3 regions of the Glutamicibacter sp. AOP12-B1-11 genome follow, and region 1 is predicted to be linked to each of the others. Evidence: predicted binding sites of a transcription regulator. Region 1 holds the regulator's gene; each other region holds the start of a gene.

Region 1 (4,425 bases):
CTGGTCATCTACCAGCTCAAGGTCTTCCCGCACGATGCCGAACTCATCGAGTCGCTCCGCGCCAAGATCGACAACCCCAACACCATCGCCGGCAACCGCGAGCAGCTCAACGAGCTCGTCCACGCCAGCTATCCCAACCACGCCGAGCCCGCCGCATCGGACGAGCCCGCCCCATCGGACGAGCCCGCCCCATCGGACGAGCCCGCCCCATCGGACGAGCCCGCCCCGTCGGACGAGCCCGCCGCATCGGTCGAGCCCGGAACCCCGGTTGCGCCAATGCCACCCACCCCCAAGGAATGGGACGATGCGCCGAGCATGCCCGGTTGGGCCCGCACCCCGGCTGCCGAAGCGACGGAAGCCGAACCACCGAAACCACCCAGCAACCTCGCCCCGCCGCCCGAGCAGCCCTTCGAAGATCTGAGCCCGGCCCTGCGCCACCTGACCGGATTGCTCGCGGTGCTGCGTGCCAATCGCGTTGGCGGCAAAAATCCGGGCGCCGGGCTGATCGCCCCGCAGGTGATCGTGCACCTGAACTACGAGAAAATGCTCGCTGGCGCCGCCAGCTTCGCCAGCACCGAAAATGGCCTGCCGCTGACCGCGGCGTCGGCCCGAACGCTCATGTGCAATGCCGGAATCTACCCGGCGGTGCTGGACGGCAAAGGCCAACCGCTGGATATCGGCCGATCCAAACGGCTCTTTCCGCCGCATATGAAACGCGCCCTGGCCGCCCGCGACCGCGGTTGCCTCTACCCGGGCTGCCGGATGCCGGCCAGCCGCTGCGAGGCGGACCACGTCGATCCATGGGAGGAGGGCGGACAGACCCGCGTGGATCGTGGCGTTCTGCTCTGTCCCATGCATCACCACGCGCGCCATGCCGGGCTTTTCAGCCTCGTGGTGGCCGAGGGCAAACCTCCGGCGGTGCTGCTGCCCAAATTCTTGGACCCCGATCAACAACCGCGACGCAACACCTACTGGTTCTCGGCCGCCGAAGTGCTCGCGGCCTGATCCCGCCCGCTCGATGTGCTCGATGCCGGCGGGCGAAGCGGCTACGCTGGTGCACACAACCGGAGAATTAAGCAGTGGGAGCCGACTCGTGAATGAAGCGCAGCATCAGCCAGGCAACCACGACCCCGAGCACTGGGAGGCCCTGGCCGCGGTGGCAGGCGAGGACCTGCACGCCAGATTCGGCCATCGGCTCATGGGCCTGCCCGGCACCTGGATCGGCTCGCTGCATGCGACGCCTACCGCGCCAGCGCCTGGCAAACGCCCGCGCCCCTGGTCCGAATGGCACTACTGGTGGCAGGCGCACTATCTCGACGCGATCCTCGACGCGGCTTTCCGCGAGCTGCACTCCGGTCACCGGTGCGCGGCCCAGAGGCACTGGCGGCGGGCCAACCAGCTGCTGCGCGGCATCCTGCTGCGCAATTTCGGCCGCTTCCCGAATTACTTCTACGACGACATGGCCTGGTTGCTGCTTGCCAGCCAACGGCTCAATGGGCTGAGCCAGCAGCTCACCGCCCGCCCGGCGCTGCTCGCCACCCTAGCCATGCGTGCACTGGCTCGACAGCTGGTGCGCGGCCAAGACGAGAAGCTCGGCGGCGGGCTCTACTGGTCGCGCAAACGCGACTTCAAGAACACGCCCACCAACGCCCCGGCGGCCCTGTATTTCGCACGCATCGCGGACTTGAGCACCGCCACCGGGCTGCTGGACTGGCTGCGTCGCGAGCTCTACAGCACATCCTCCGGGCTCTACCTCGACGGCATCCGCCTGACCGCCGGCGGCCCGCGCACCGAGGAAGCGATCTACACCTACAATCAGGGCACCGTGCTCGGCGCATTGCTGGCCACCGGGACCGCTGAGCATCTGGCACAAGCAGTCTCGCTGATTCAGGCGATCAACGACCAGCTCGCCACTGCGGCACAGGGCCTGCGCCTGGAATCCGGCGGCGACGGCAATCTGTTCACTGGAATCCTCTGCCGCTACCTGGCGCTCGCCGCGAACGACGCACGCCTGCCCGCTGAGACCCGCCGCACCGCCGCGCGATTGGTCCGCGACACGGCGAGCCAGATCGCGGACCGGGTCGAGACGCAGCTTTCGGCGGCCACCCAACGCTGGACGATCCTCCAGGCGGCCGGGCGCGTGAGCCTGCCGCCGAGCCACCTCAGCGCAAAATAAAAGCCATCCGGTCTCACCGACAAGGGGTGAGGCCGAATGGCTCGTTGGAATAAACTTGCCTGCTACAGCGAGCGCATCACCGACACGACGCGTCCCATCACCGTGGCCGCGTCGCCGAGAATCGGCTCATAACGCGAATTCTGTGGCAACAACCAGGTGTGGCCGTCACGCTGACGGAAGGTCTTCACCGTGGCTTCCTCGTCAAGCAATGCGGCCACAATATCGCCGTTCTCCGCGGTCTGCTGGCGACGGACGACCACCCAGTCGCCATCGCAAATAGCCGCATCCACCATCGAATCGCCCGATACCTTGAGCATGAACAGCTCGCCGTGGCCAACCAGCTGGCGGGGTAGGGAAAAGACGTCTTCGACGGTTTGCTCCGCCAAAATTGGTCCACCGGCGGCGATGCGTCCGACCAAGGGAACCATTGTGGTGTCTGCCGAGGAGCTCAGCTCAATGACCTTCGTGTCCTCAGCGGGTTCCGGCGCGCTCAGCGGCTCGCTGCTTCCCTCGCCGTCCTCTGCAAGCTGCAGCGGAAGCAGAATCTCCATCGCTCGTGGACGCCGCGGGTCGCGACGAATGTACCCAAGCTTTTCGAGCTGACCGAGTTGGTGAGTCACGCTCGAAAGGCTTTTGAGCCCGACCGAGTCGCCAATCTCACGCATCGACGGCGGGTAGCCATTCTTGCCGATCGCACGCTGGATGGTTTCGAGGATCTTTTTCTGACGTATCGTCAGCGAACGGGCGTTCGACCGGGGAGTGCGCTGTGATGCTGACATGTATTTTTGCCTTCCCTTGCATTCGGTCCTCAGTTCGAAGCTACAAACTGTCGGTGCCCAATGTTGTGATGTATTCATTGATCGACTACTTCGAAATCTTAGTTGATCGCAGGGCTTCTTTCAAAGATTTGTTCGAAAACATCTGGACAAGTTCGATCTGGCTCTGTTAGAAAAGATGTACTAGTATCGAACAGGTGTTCGAAGGTTGTATTCGAATATTGGTTCGCATCACCCGTAATCGTTGAGGAGAAAAAGTCGTGGCAACTCTGGCACTTCACCCACAGCAGAGCAAGACACCAATGAGGATCCGCATCAATCGTCGCGGTTGGGCAGTACTGGTAGGCATACCGGTCTTCCTGCTCACGATCGCCGCGGCGTTCATGGTCACCATGTTCACCAGCAGCGCCCAAGCGTCCACGGACCTTCCCACCGGCCCGGCGACGGTGGAGGTCACCGTGATTCCCGGTGACACCCTATGGGGGCTGGCCAGCGAGTACGCCGTGGGCTACGAAGTCAACGCGGCGATGAGCCACATTGAGGAATTGAACTCCATCGATGCCGGTGTGTTGTACGCCGGGGACACTTTGGATATCCCGGTACTCTCGAACTAGGTGCCAGCTCACTATTGTTACCTGTTCTTGTCGTGGATTCACCGGCGAGAGTGCCTCAGCATTAGAATTAATGCGTGAATGACCGTAGTGAACTTCTGAGTCAGCTGCCCTTGCGTGAGAATCTCCGCGGGCTATCCCCATATGGAGCGCCACAAATTGACGTCCCCATTCAGCTGAACGTCAACGAGAACACCCATCCATTGCCAGCGACCGTTATCGATGCCATCGCTCAGGAAGTAGCCAAAGCGGCTGCCAGCCTAAATCGTTACCCGGATCGTGAATTTACCGAATTGCGCGAGCTGCTCGCCGACTACCTTGGTCACGGGCTGACCTCCGACAACATCTGGGCCGCAAACGGCTCCAACGAAATTCTCCAGCAGATCCTGCAGGCCTTCGGCGGCCCGGGGCGCAGCCTGCTTAGTTTCGTCCCCACCTACTCGATGTACCCGCTGCTCGCCAGTGGCACCGATACCGAATTCATTGCCGGAAACCGCGCCGAAGATTTCACCCTCTCGGCCGAATCCGCCTCCGCGCAGGTGCGCGAACACCGCCCAAACGTGGTATTCCTGTGCTCCCCGAATAACCCGACCGGAACCGCACTGGGCTTAGACGTCATCGAAGCGGTCTATGAGGCCGCCAGCGAAACGGGCGCCATGGTGATCGTGGATGAAGCCTACGCAGAATTCTCGCTGGCAGGTACTCGATCGGCGCTTACCCTGCTCGAAGGGCGCCAGCGCTTGATCGTCTCGCGCACGATGTCCAAGGCTTTCGGCCTGGCCGGAGCCCGCGTGGGCTATCTCGCGGCGGCCCCCGAGGTGACCGACGCGATTCGCCTGGTGCGTCTGCCTTACCACCTCTC
Region 2 (4,425 bases), on a different contig from region 1:
TAAGCAGCTGAACTTCGTCGGTTGGGATCAGTGAGTCCTCGCCGTGATTTTCAAGTATCCGGGAGGCGGTGGTGAACCAAGCCTCTTCTTTCAAAAGCTCGCTGAGATTGCTGGCTGGAAGCGGGAGGTAGCCCTGAGCAACCTGGATCGCGGCCAGGGACTTCCCTCCAGCTTGAATCGTTGCGAGTTTCATTAGTGTGTTCCCCTTGGTCGTTCGGCACTGAATCTATGTGTCGACTTTTTTACTGCCGTCACGTAAGCTCAATGTAGCACGCATCACAAAGATGGCGCTAGAGCCAAATGGGGCAAATTTGATTGGCCCGGAACAGGAGCAGGACATGACTGAAACCAAGCTTCACCGCAATGAGACGATCAACCCGGCTTCCATGGCGAAGCCCTCTGGCTATGCCCATGGAATGAAAGCCGGAGACACGGTCTACCTTGGCGGACAGACTGCCCTGGACAAGGATATGAATATCGTTCCCGGCGGAATTGTCGAGCAGTTCAAGCAGGTGTTCTCCAACGTGCTGACCACTCTGGTTGAAGCGGGCGGGCACCCGGAGGACCTGGTAAGCGTCACCATTTACCTCACCGACGTTGATGACTACATGGCCAATGGCCGCGAAATTGGCCGACTGTGGCGTGAAATGGCTGGCACCGAGTACCCGGCCATGGCCGGAGTTGGTGTCACGCGCCTGTGGCAGAAGGAAGCGCTGATCGAAATTCAGGGCGTCGCGGTGATTCAGGATCGCAACTAGGCACTAGAAACAGCAAAGGACCACGAAATCACCGGGTGATTTCGTGGTCCTTTTCTTGCGTGGGGAGCTCGGTTAATTTATACGGGTTGTATCAGTCTTCCGCACCGATCACACGTTGGGCATGGCGGGCCGCCATTGGCGCCAAGAGAGTGTGCAGGTCGTGGAATAGATCCTCGGCCTTTAACGCATTCCATCCATCTGGGAGCAGTTCTGCCGGCAGCCCGGGGTCGGAATAGGGGAGCCGGCGCCACTGGGTCAGCAGAATCAAATGATCTGCGAATGCCCGAGCCTCAAGCTCATTGCTGTCCCCGCTGCCGACGCGTTGCCGCCAGCTTTCCAACCTGCCGCGATTTTCGTTCAAAAATTCAGAATAAAGCTGATCGAGTGAGTCCAGATCCCACCACGAATCAAGATTCTTCTGAATTTGCGCACCGCCGATGTGCTCGGCAAGGAAAAACTCGAAATACTCATTCAAGCCGTGCCGGGAGAAATAGGCCAATGCCGCGTCCTTGGCATGTTCTGGGGCAATCCATAGTCCTGGAACCACCGAACCGAAGCCCATCCGCACCAGCGAAGAGCGGATTTTATGCCGAATATTCCGCTGGGTTTCGGGCACGGTAAACGTCGCCAGCAGCCAGCGGTCTTGGGCCGTGGCCCGGCGCGGATGGAAGATGCGCTCATCGCCTTCGGCGAAAGTGGTCAATACCGATTCAGCCAACGAGTACCCGCTTCGGCCTCGCACCTGAATGCTCTCGATGACTCCCCGTTTTTTCAACCGAGATATCGAGGAGCGAGTTCCGGCTGATTCAACTCCCACATCCTGCATCAACGTGATGATCGTGGCCACCGGCAGCGCTCCACCGTGCTGGCGAGCATAAAGTCCGAACAGCGAGACAATCAACTGATGATGACGAGGCACAGAGAGGTCTCCTGCACTGACACGTGCGTTTGACGGTGCCGTCATGAAACTTTCTCCGTTCGATGCATGTGGTTCGATTCTAGTGCGAACCGCAGGTGAGAGAACGCAAGGCAACGGGATTGCGCCTGGTGTTCGGCTCATCGGCCGCAGCCGATGTTCAGCCGCTCACCTGTCCGACGAAACCGCCCAGCTCTTGAGCCCTCAGTATTATTTAGCGGCGTCGATTGCCGAGCTCAGGTGCGCATCATAGAACTCGCGAAGCTGAACGCTCTTGGCCACGACAATCGCATCCCAGTCATCCATGCTGGTGGCGCTGTCGGCGTAGTCCGATGGCACCTTGAAGATCTGCAGCGGAACGTCGAACCGCTGGCACATGCTGGCATAGGCGTAGCCCTCCATATCCACCAAAGCCGCGTTCAGCCCGGAGATGTGCGTGCGCTGCTCGTCATTGCTGACAAATACGTCGCCGGTGGCCATGGTCGCCTGCGTATCTGGCAGCAGGATCTCACCGGCAGGCACTACGTCGGCCGAGGCCAATGGGAAGTCGTGCTGGATCAATCGGGTGACCTGATAGATCGTGTCCAAGCTGGGGCGGTCTTCGTTGGCGCTGCCGACGACACCGGCGGTGCCCAAAACGATTACTCGCTCAACGTTGCCCTCGGCGAGCGCACCGGCAAGAGCTACCGAGGCGTTGACCTTGCCTACCCCCGAGACCACATGCGGTACGTCCGTAAAAGCTGAGGCTTCGTCACTGTGCGCGAATACAAGCAGGGTCTTCTGATCCGACATTGGGTTCCTCTCAACAACAAACAAGTCTTTGGCACGGGCTGGAAAATACGGTGAAAGAGCAACCAGTGTTCGCATCAGAGTTTATCGGTTACGGACGATGAAGTTTTTCGATTTTGCTCACGGGGGAGCGGATAGACTGAAACTATGAGTGATATTGAACTTGCCGAAGTCGAAAGTTTCGCCCTGGATCACACCAAGGTCAAGGCCCCCTACGTGCGTCGCATCGGGGTGGACCATGGTCCCAAGGGGGACGCCATCTCCAACTACGACATCCGTTTTGTCCAGCCTAATCATGGTGAGATCCCTACTGCGGGCCTGCACACTATCGAGCACACGCTGGCCGGCCTGATCCGTACCCGTTTCGAGGGCCTGATCGATTTCTCGCCTTTTGGTTGCCGTACCGGGTTCCATCTCATCGCATGGGGCGAGCCAACGCCTGAAGAAGTTGCCGCGGCGATCAAATCTTCCCTGGAAGATCTGGCAGAGCGCGTCACCTGGGATGATGTTCCGGGCACCGAGGCAGTCAGCTGCGGCAACTACCGTGACCACAGCCTGCACTCGGCCAAGGAATGGGCCAAATTGATCTTGGAGCAGGGCATCAGCCTCGACGCGTTTGACCGTACCAACATCGCATAGCCGGCGGCATCGCATAGTTTCTCTGCTCACTGCCTTAGTTTGTGCGCACCGGATCCCTTCGTGGCTATTGAAATATCCTGCGTGGAGTATTTGAATGGACGGATAGCCGCAATAGCGGGGAATCGTTCACCGGAGCTAAGGGGAAAATAATATGGAATCAACCGATCCAGATTTTCCGAGAGAACCAGGCTGGCCATCTCCTGCCGAGCCACCGCGGCCGAACGTGCCGGACCATCCAACGACTCCCGCCGCTCCTCCAGATCCGACTACTCCACCTGACCGACCCGACCCGGGCGGTCCCAGCATTCGACCACCGTTTGATCCGACCACGCCTAGCGATAGCTGAGCAGCTGAACCAGCGGCAGGTTCTTGGCTCTCAACTCCGTCTGTCGATGCGTTTCACTCAAGGTCCGGCTCACCTGTTGGTGAGCCGGACCTTGATTGCCGTTGCTTCGAGTCGGGCTGCTTAGGCGACGTATCTTCGGAAAGCCTTGAAAATGAAGCGCGGCCAGCAATTGAGAGGTTGCCCCTAGTTCCACGTATTCGACTGCGGGGCTGTGGGAGAATAGGGACAATGTTCTGCCCGGACCAAGGCTCCGGGACCCAATGATTTAAGGATGTTTCTCTGTGGTCATGATTCCGTTGCCATTGCACTCGGTAGAGGCTCAACAGTTCTCTCCGATTGACCCGGCTGACCCCTCGCTGGTCCACCGCGGTGAAGGTGGCGCGGAAGTTCGCCGCAGCATTCTTCCGGGAGGCGTCCGTGTACTGACCGAAGCCATGCCAGGCCAGCGTTCGACCACCGTTGGTTTCTGGGTCCCGGTGGGATCCCGAGATGAAGAAGCCGGACACTACGGCTCGACGCATTTCTTGGAGCATCTGCTGTTCAAGGGAACCAAGAAGCGCACCGCACTTGAAATAGCTCAGTCCTTTGACGCGGTAGGTGGCGAATCGAACGCCGCGACGGCGAAGGAATCAACCTGCTACTACGCGCGAGTGCTGGACACTGATCTGCCGATGGCGATGGATGTCATCGCGGACATGGTGACTTCCGCGGTAATCGATCCGCTGGAGCTGGAGCAGGAGCGCGGGGTGATCATCGAGGAACTTGCCATGGACGCCGACGACGCCACCGAGGTCGCCCACGAACGCTTCGTCGCCAAGGTTTTGGGCGATCATCCGCTGGCTCGCCCGATAGGCGGAACCCCGGCCGAGATCATGGAGATCTCCCGCGAGGCAGTGATGGAACACTACCGGGCCCACTACCGCCCGAGCGAAGTGATCATCACCGCAGCTGGTTCGCTGAACCATGATGAATTGTGC
Region 3 (4,425 bases), on a different contig from region 1:
CGGAAACCGACATCTCCGAGATAGATCACTCTGGCAGAGAGGTTTCTATTATCCAATTGCTTCCTTTTCGATTGATACAACTCGAAACGGAGTCAGGAAAGACTGAAGGGCATGGCATCGATGGAATATCGATGCCATGCCCTTGCAGCCTAATGCGGGACCATTATTTAGCTAGTTCAACTTTCGGGACCAAATTCACATCCCGTACAATTATCCCGGCTTCTAAAAGAATGTAGCGCAGAACCTAACTAATTCTTACACCCTTGGCAGCAACGGCATAATCGCCAAATGAGTAGCAAGTATTGTGGTTCGACACCGGCCCGCGCAAGGTGCTCCAGTAATGCTGGTTCCCGTAGTGGTACCGGGTCTGACCACGATTAGCCCCCGGGCAGAGGAAGCGCACATTGTTGTACTTGCTTATGTTTGCTTCTCCCTTGTTGGCGAAGCAAAGCACGTTTTTTCCGTCCTGACCACGCCAGCGGTACCAATCAATACGACTTCCGCAGGTCACGATGCTGACAAACGGTTGGAAAATTGGGGCATCGCTCAGGTAGAGCGGACTATCGGTTGCGGGCATTTGAGTTTCTTCCAACGCTTCAAGTTCAACCAGTTCCTGGTCTGAAATCGGAGTTCCCTCAGCTGGATCGACTTCAACAATGGTAATGCCTTCATCGATTGCCCACTGCGGGGTTTCGGCTTCAGTTGCTGAAGCAATTCCTGGGATAAGGGAGAAGGCCAAGGCAACTATGCCGGCCTTCGCAGCCAAGGTGGCTCGTTTCATGAAAGTTCCTTAAATAGCGAGAGATCAACGTACACGACATACGTCGATCTCATGCTATGTAGATTTAAGGAGAGAGGCAAGTTGTTGCCAAATCAATTACTCGCCCTGGTACGTAGGGGCAACCTCTCCCCCTCCCAAAACCTCTACACCATCAATAATCATCGGATCAGATGGGGTGGTGCGAGCATTCTCTTCAATCATCCCCGCGGGGACAGTGATCTGCGTAACCTCGTGATTCGTGATTGTTGAGGCCCCTACAATGCCTCCGAATGTCAGCACGACAGCAACAAGGGCAGTGGGTAACAGAATTTTCATTGCTTTTTCCTCTCTGAGTTGGGTGGGATTGGACAGTGAAGCGAATCCATGTGCAATTCTCAAACGAGTGCCGGCAATAAGAGCTCCGGTAACGACGTCACCCGACGGGATATCCAACTCGTTACAATCCCGAAGATCCGCCCTCCATTGTTCAGAGCGTGCCTGCCGCAGATGTGCCGGAGTCACGAAAAGCGATAGTCGAAAAAGTGTTCTTAACAGCACTGTCTGACTCATGCGAATTTCCTGGAATGAAAGCCAGCATCCAGAGAGGGTTTCGGCCTCTGGGTGGAAATGTACTCGTGAGCATACGGAACAGCCACAGCTTCCAATTTAAAGTACCGCCGGCGGGGCCCCTTGCGAGATAGATCCGTATCCCACTCGCTAGTAATCCAGCCAGCATCCTCCAAGCGTTCCAGAATCGGGTAAACCGTTCCCGTCTTCAGCCCGGTCGCCTTCACGATCTGGAGGCCCCAGATCGCTTCAGTTGATTCCATGAGCGCACCAACAACAGCAGCTGTTGCAGGGGTGTGCCTCGCTAAACGTTCCATACCACCATGCTACCTATGTAGATTTAGATGGTCAACCTGAACCTCTCACCCAATTTCAGAATTACCATCACCAAGTAATATCGACAGTCGAGTCTAGCGGAGTTATCTCCTCGACCCGCACAACAACAAGATCATCAGCAAGATGAAGCGTCTCCGCGAATTCCAGTCGCGTCCACTGCTCCAACTCCCCCACCGAGACCTGATACACCCTGAATTCATCCAGTGCCAGCGCTACGCGCAGCTGATCGAGATCCTGCGTCAAGAGAAAAGCACGGGCCTTCAGCACGCCGCCTTCTTTGAAAACGATGAGCTTCCAGTACTCCGAAGGCAAGCCAACACCGCGATACACCTGATCTCCTGACTGGAAGACCGGCCCGCCAAAGACACTCACCTTGAGGCCTTCAACATCCACCTGCTCATAGAGCGCATTTTCCAGCTGGCCCCAGATTCCCTCTTGGCTGCTCTGATTGAAATCATCCATTTGCGGTGCGATGTTCGTGTAGAAAAAGGAATCCTCATTGGCTTGCTGCGCTTCCGCGACCTCGCCCCACACCAGATCCGCACGGCGAGCAATATGCCCACGATCCAGCCGATTGCCTTGATACAGCTCATTGCCCGATTGAAACTCTTCAGGCAACCTCGAATCCTTGTCGAAATCAATGCCCGAACGGCTCAACCGCTTGGTTGCAGAGCCGTCGATGTTCCAGGCCACCCAACGCGCCAACCGGCGAGACTTACTCAGCGACAGGGAAAAGTGGGTATAAGGAATGACATTGCCCCCTTCCCACAGCACCGCGTCCTGCAAGGCCTCAGCAACCCAGCTCGGCAGCGCGACGCTAGTTCCCAGGAATTCCGGGTCGTACCCGATGCGGTCAATCGAAGCATTAGCCAGGTCTGCATCAGTGGACAAACTGAACACCACTTTCATCGAAAATCGTACGATTTTGTTCCATGAGTTTGCGCCTCCAGCCTACGTCCTGCACGGTGAACACACCCAGGGAAAAAAGCTAAACATCAAGAACATTCGATGCAAACCAAAAGGAGACCGGATCACGCACGAGCCTTCCTGTCGGAACCCCAGACTACATTCAAGTATTAGAATAGATATTCTAAGAAAAGGTGTTGCCGTGAAAATTGATCGAATACAGGTATGCGCACTGGCGTCCCCACCTCAACGTGTGATCGCGGTGGCGCTGGACCGCGTCCCAGCCGGCTACCCCTCCCCCGCCCAGGACTACTCAGATACGAAGATCGACCTGTCAGAGATGTTGATCCGAGACCAGGTATCCACCTTCATTGTGCGCGTCTCAGGTGAGTCGATGCAGGGTGCGGGGATCAGCGATGGGGATGAGCTGATCGTGGATCGGTCGGTGCAGCCTCGCGATGGGCATGTGGTGATTGCGGTGATTGACGGGGAAATGACCGTCAAACGGCTGACCACCACACCCGACGGAGTGGTGTTGAAAGCCGAGAACCCGGACTACCCTGATCTACGCGTGGCCGAGCTTAGTGATTTTCGGGTGTGGGGTGTGGCCACCACATGCCTCCACCACCTCTAGGCACCCCTGCTGAGTCGCGTCAGGCCTATATTGCCCATGTCGATGTGAACAGCTTCTATGTCTCCTGCGAGCGGGCTTTTGATCCGAGACTGGAAGGCCGGCCGGTGATCGTGCTTTCTAACAATGACGGTTGCGCGGTCGCCCGCAGCAGCGAGGCCAAAGCACTGGGCATTGAAATGGGCGCACCGTGGTTCAAACTCGCTGCCGACGCTGACCGACTTAACCTGGTCGCGAAGTCCTCTAATTACGAGCTGTATGGGGAAATGTCCGCCCGCGTCATGAAGCTTTTAGGCCGTTTCTCGGCCTGGGTGGAGGTCTATTCCATTGATGAGGCGTTCCTGGGCGTGACTGGCACCGTCGATGAGCTGCAAGTCCTTGGTGAGCAGATCAAGGCTGAGGTGTTCCGGTTGACCGGGTTGCCGGTCTGTGTGGGCATCGCTAAAACTAAGACCCTAGCGAAGATGGCGAATAAAACAGCCAAACACATCAAGGAGCTGGGCGGGGTGTGCGTGTGGGATCGCGCCCCGAGGACAACCACAGAAAACCTGTTAGCCCGCCTTCCGACGGTCGAGATCTGGGGCATCGGACCCCGTCTGACTAAACGGCTGCGGGGGCTTGGGATCTGGACAGCGAAAGAGCTGCGGGATGCCGATGAGGTGCGTATCCGCGATAAGTTCTCCATTGTGCAGATGCGCACTGTGCTAGAGCTGCGTGGCGTCCCATGTATCCCGATGGAAGAAGAACGGGTGGTCAAAGATCAGCTGATCTTCTCCCGTAGTTTCTCTGATCCGATCACTGACCGCGTAGGGATGGAACAGGTGATGGGGATTTATGCGCAACAAGCCTCGGCAAGATTGCACAAGCACCAGAAGCAAGCCAAAATTCTGTCTGCGTGGGCGATGACCAGCTATTACAACCAGCATCAGGATCACCAGCCAGCCATCACGGTCAAGCTCCCTGGACCGAGCGCTGATCCGGTGATGCTCACCAAGGCAGCAAAGCAGCTACTCCCCCAGATCCTGGTCGGGGTGAAATACGCACGCGCAGGGGTAATGGTCATGGATCTGCAGCCGGTAGCGATGCAGGAGACCTTCGACCCTTTCATCTCGGCACATGAGACGAAACAGATCGGCCCGTTGATCGCGCAGATCCACTCCGGGCATGGAGTAAAAGCCATCGGACTAGGTGCCGCCGGGCTGCAGCAGGGTCCAGCTTTGGAAAT

Evidence for each region. Region 1 encodes LexA, which represses DNA repair genes until DNA is damaged. Its sites were predicted from a motif close to TCGAACANNTGTTCGA; they were not measured.
Region 2: a site for LexA is predicted at 2,483-2,498, ahead of ACT3UQ_RS14935 (phosphorylase family protein). Genes of this name have one in related genera too.
Region 3: a site for LexA is predicted at 2,741-2,756, ahead of ACT3UQ_RS19470 (LexA family protein). Genes of this name have one in related genera too.

What each region holds. Positions count from the first base shown of each region.
Region 1 covers NZ_JBQSYL010000012.1:91,847-96,271, reverse strand. The annotation lists gene ACT3UQ_RS09240 (DUF222 domain-containing protein) at 1-1,005, shown strand, start outside; gene ACT3UQ_RS09235 (glycoside hydrolase family 76 protein) at 1,094-2,176, shown strand; gene lexA (transcriptional repressor LexA) at 2,239-2,955, opposite strand; gene ACT3UQ_RS09225 (LysM peptidoglycan-binding domain-containing protein) at 3,213-3,566, shown strand; gene ACT3UQ_RS09220 (histidinol-phosphate transaminase) at 3,641-4,425, shown strand, end outside.
Region 2 covers NZ_JBQSYL010000026.1:18,369-22,793, reverse strand. The annotation lists gene ACT3UQ_RS14950 (fumarylacetoacetate hydrolase family protein) at 1-193, opposite strand, end outside; gene ACT3UQ_RS14945 (RidA family protein) at 339-758, shown strand; gene ACT3UQ_RS14940 (PaaX family transcriptional regulator) at 850-1,722, opposite strand; gene ACT3UQ_RS14935 (phosphorylase family protein) at 1,885-2,466, opposite strand; gene ACT3UQ_RS14930 (S-ribosylhomocysteine lyase) at 2,611-3,102, shown strand; gene ACT3UQ_RS14925 (M16 family metallopeptidase) at 3,730-4,425, shown strand, end outside.
Region 3 covers NZ_JBQSYL010000063.1:185-4,609, reverse strand. The annotation lists partial or broken gene ACT3UQ_RS19495 (hypothetical protein) at 82-153, shown strand; gene ACT3UQ_RS19490 (hypothetical protein) at 245-781, opposite strand; gene ACT3UQ_RS19485 (hypothetical protein) at 878-1,330, opposite strand; gene ACT3UQ_RS19480 (PadR family transcriptional regulator) at 1,327-1,644, opposite strand; gene ACT3UQ_RS19475 (DNA/RNA non-specific endonuclease) at 1,712-2,554, opposite strand; gene ACT3UQ_RS19470 (LexA family protein) at 2,787-3,203, shown strand; gene ACT3UQ_RS19465 (Y-family DNA polymerase) at 3,185-4,425, shown strand, end outside.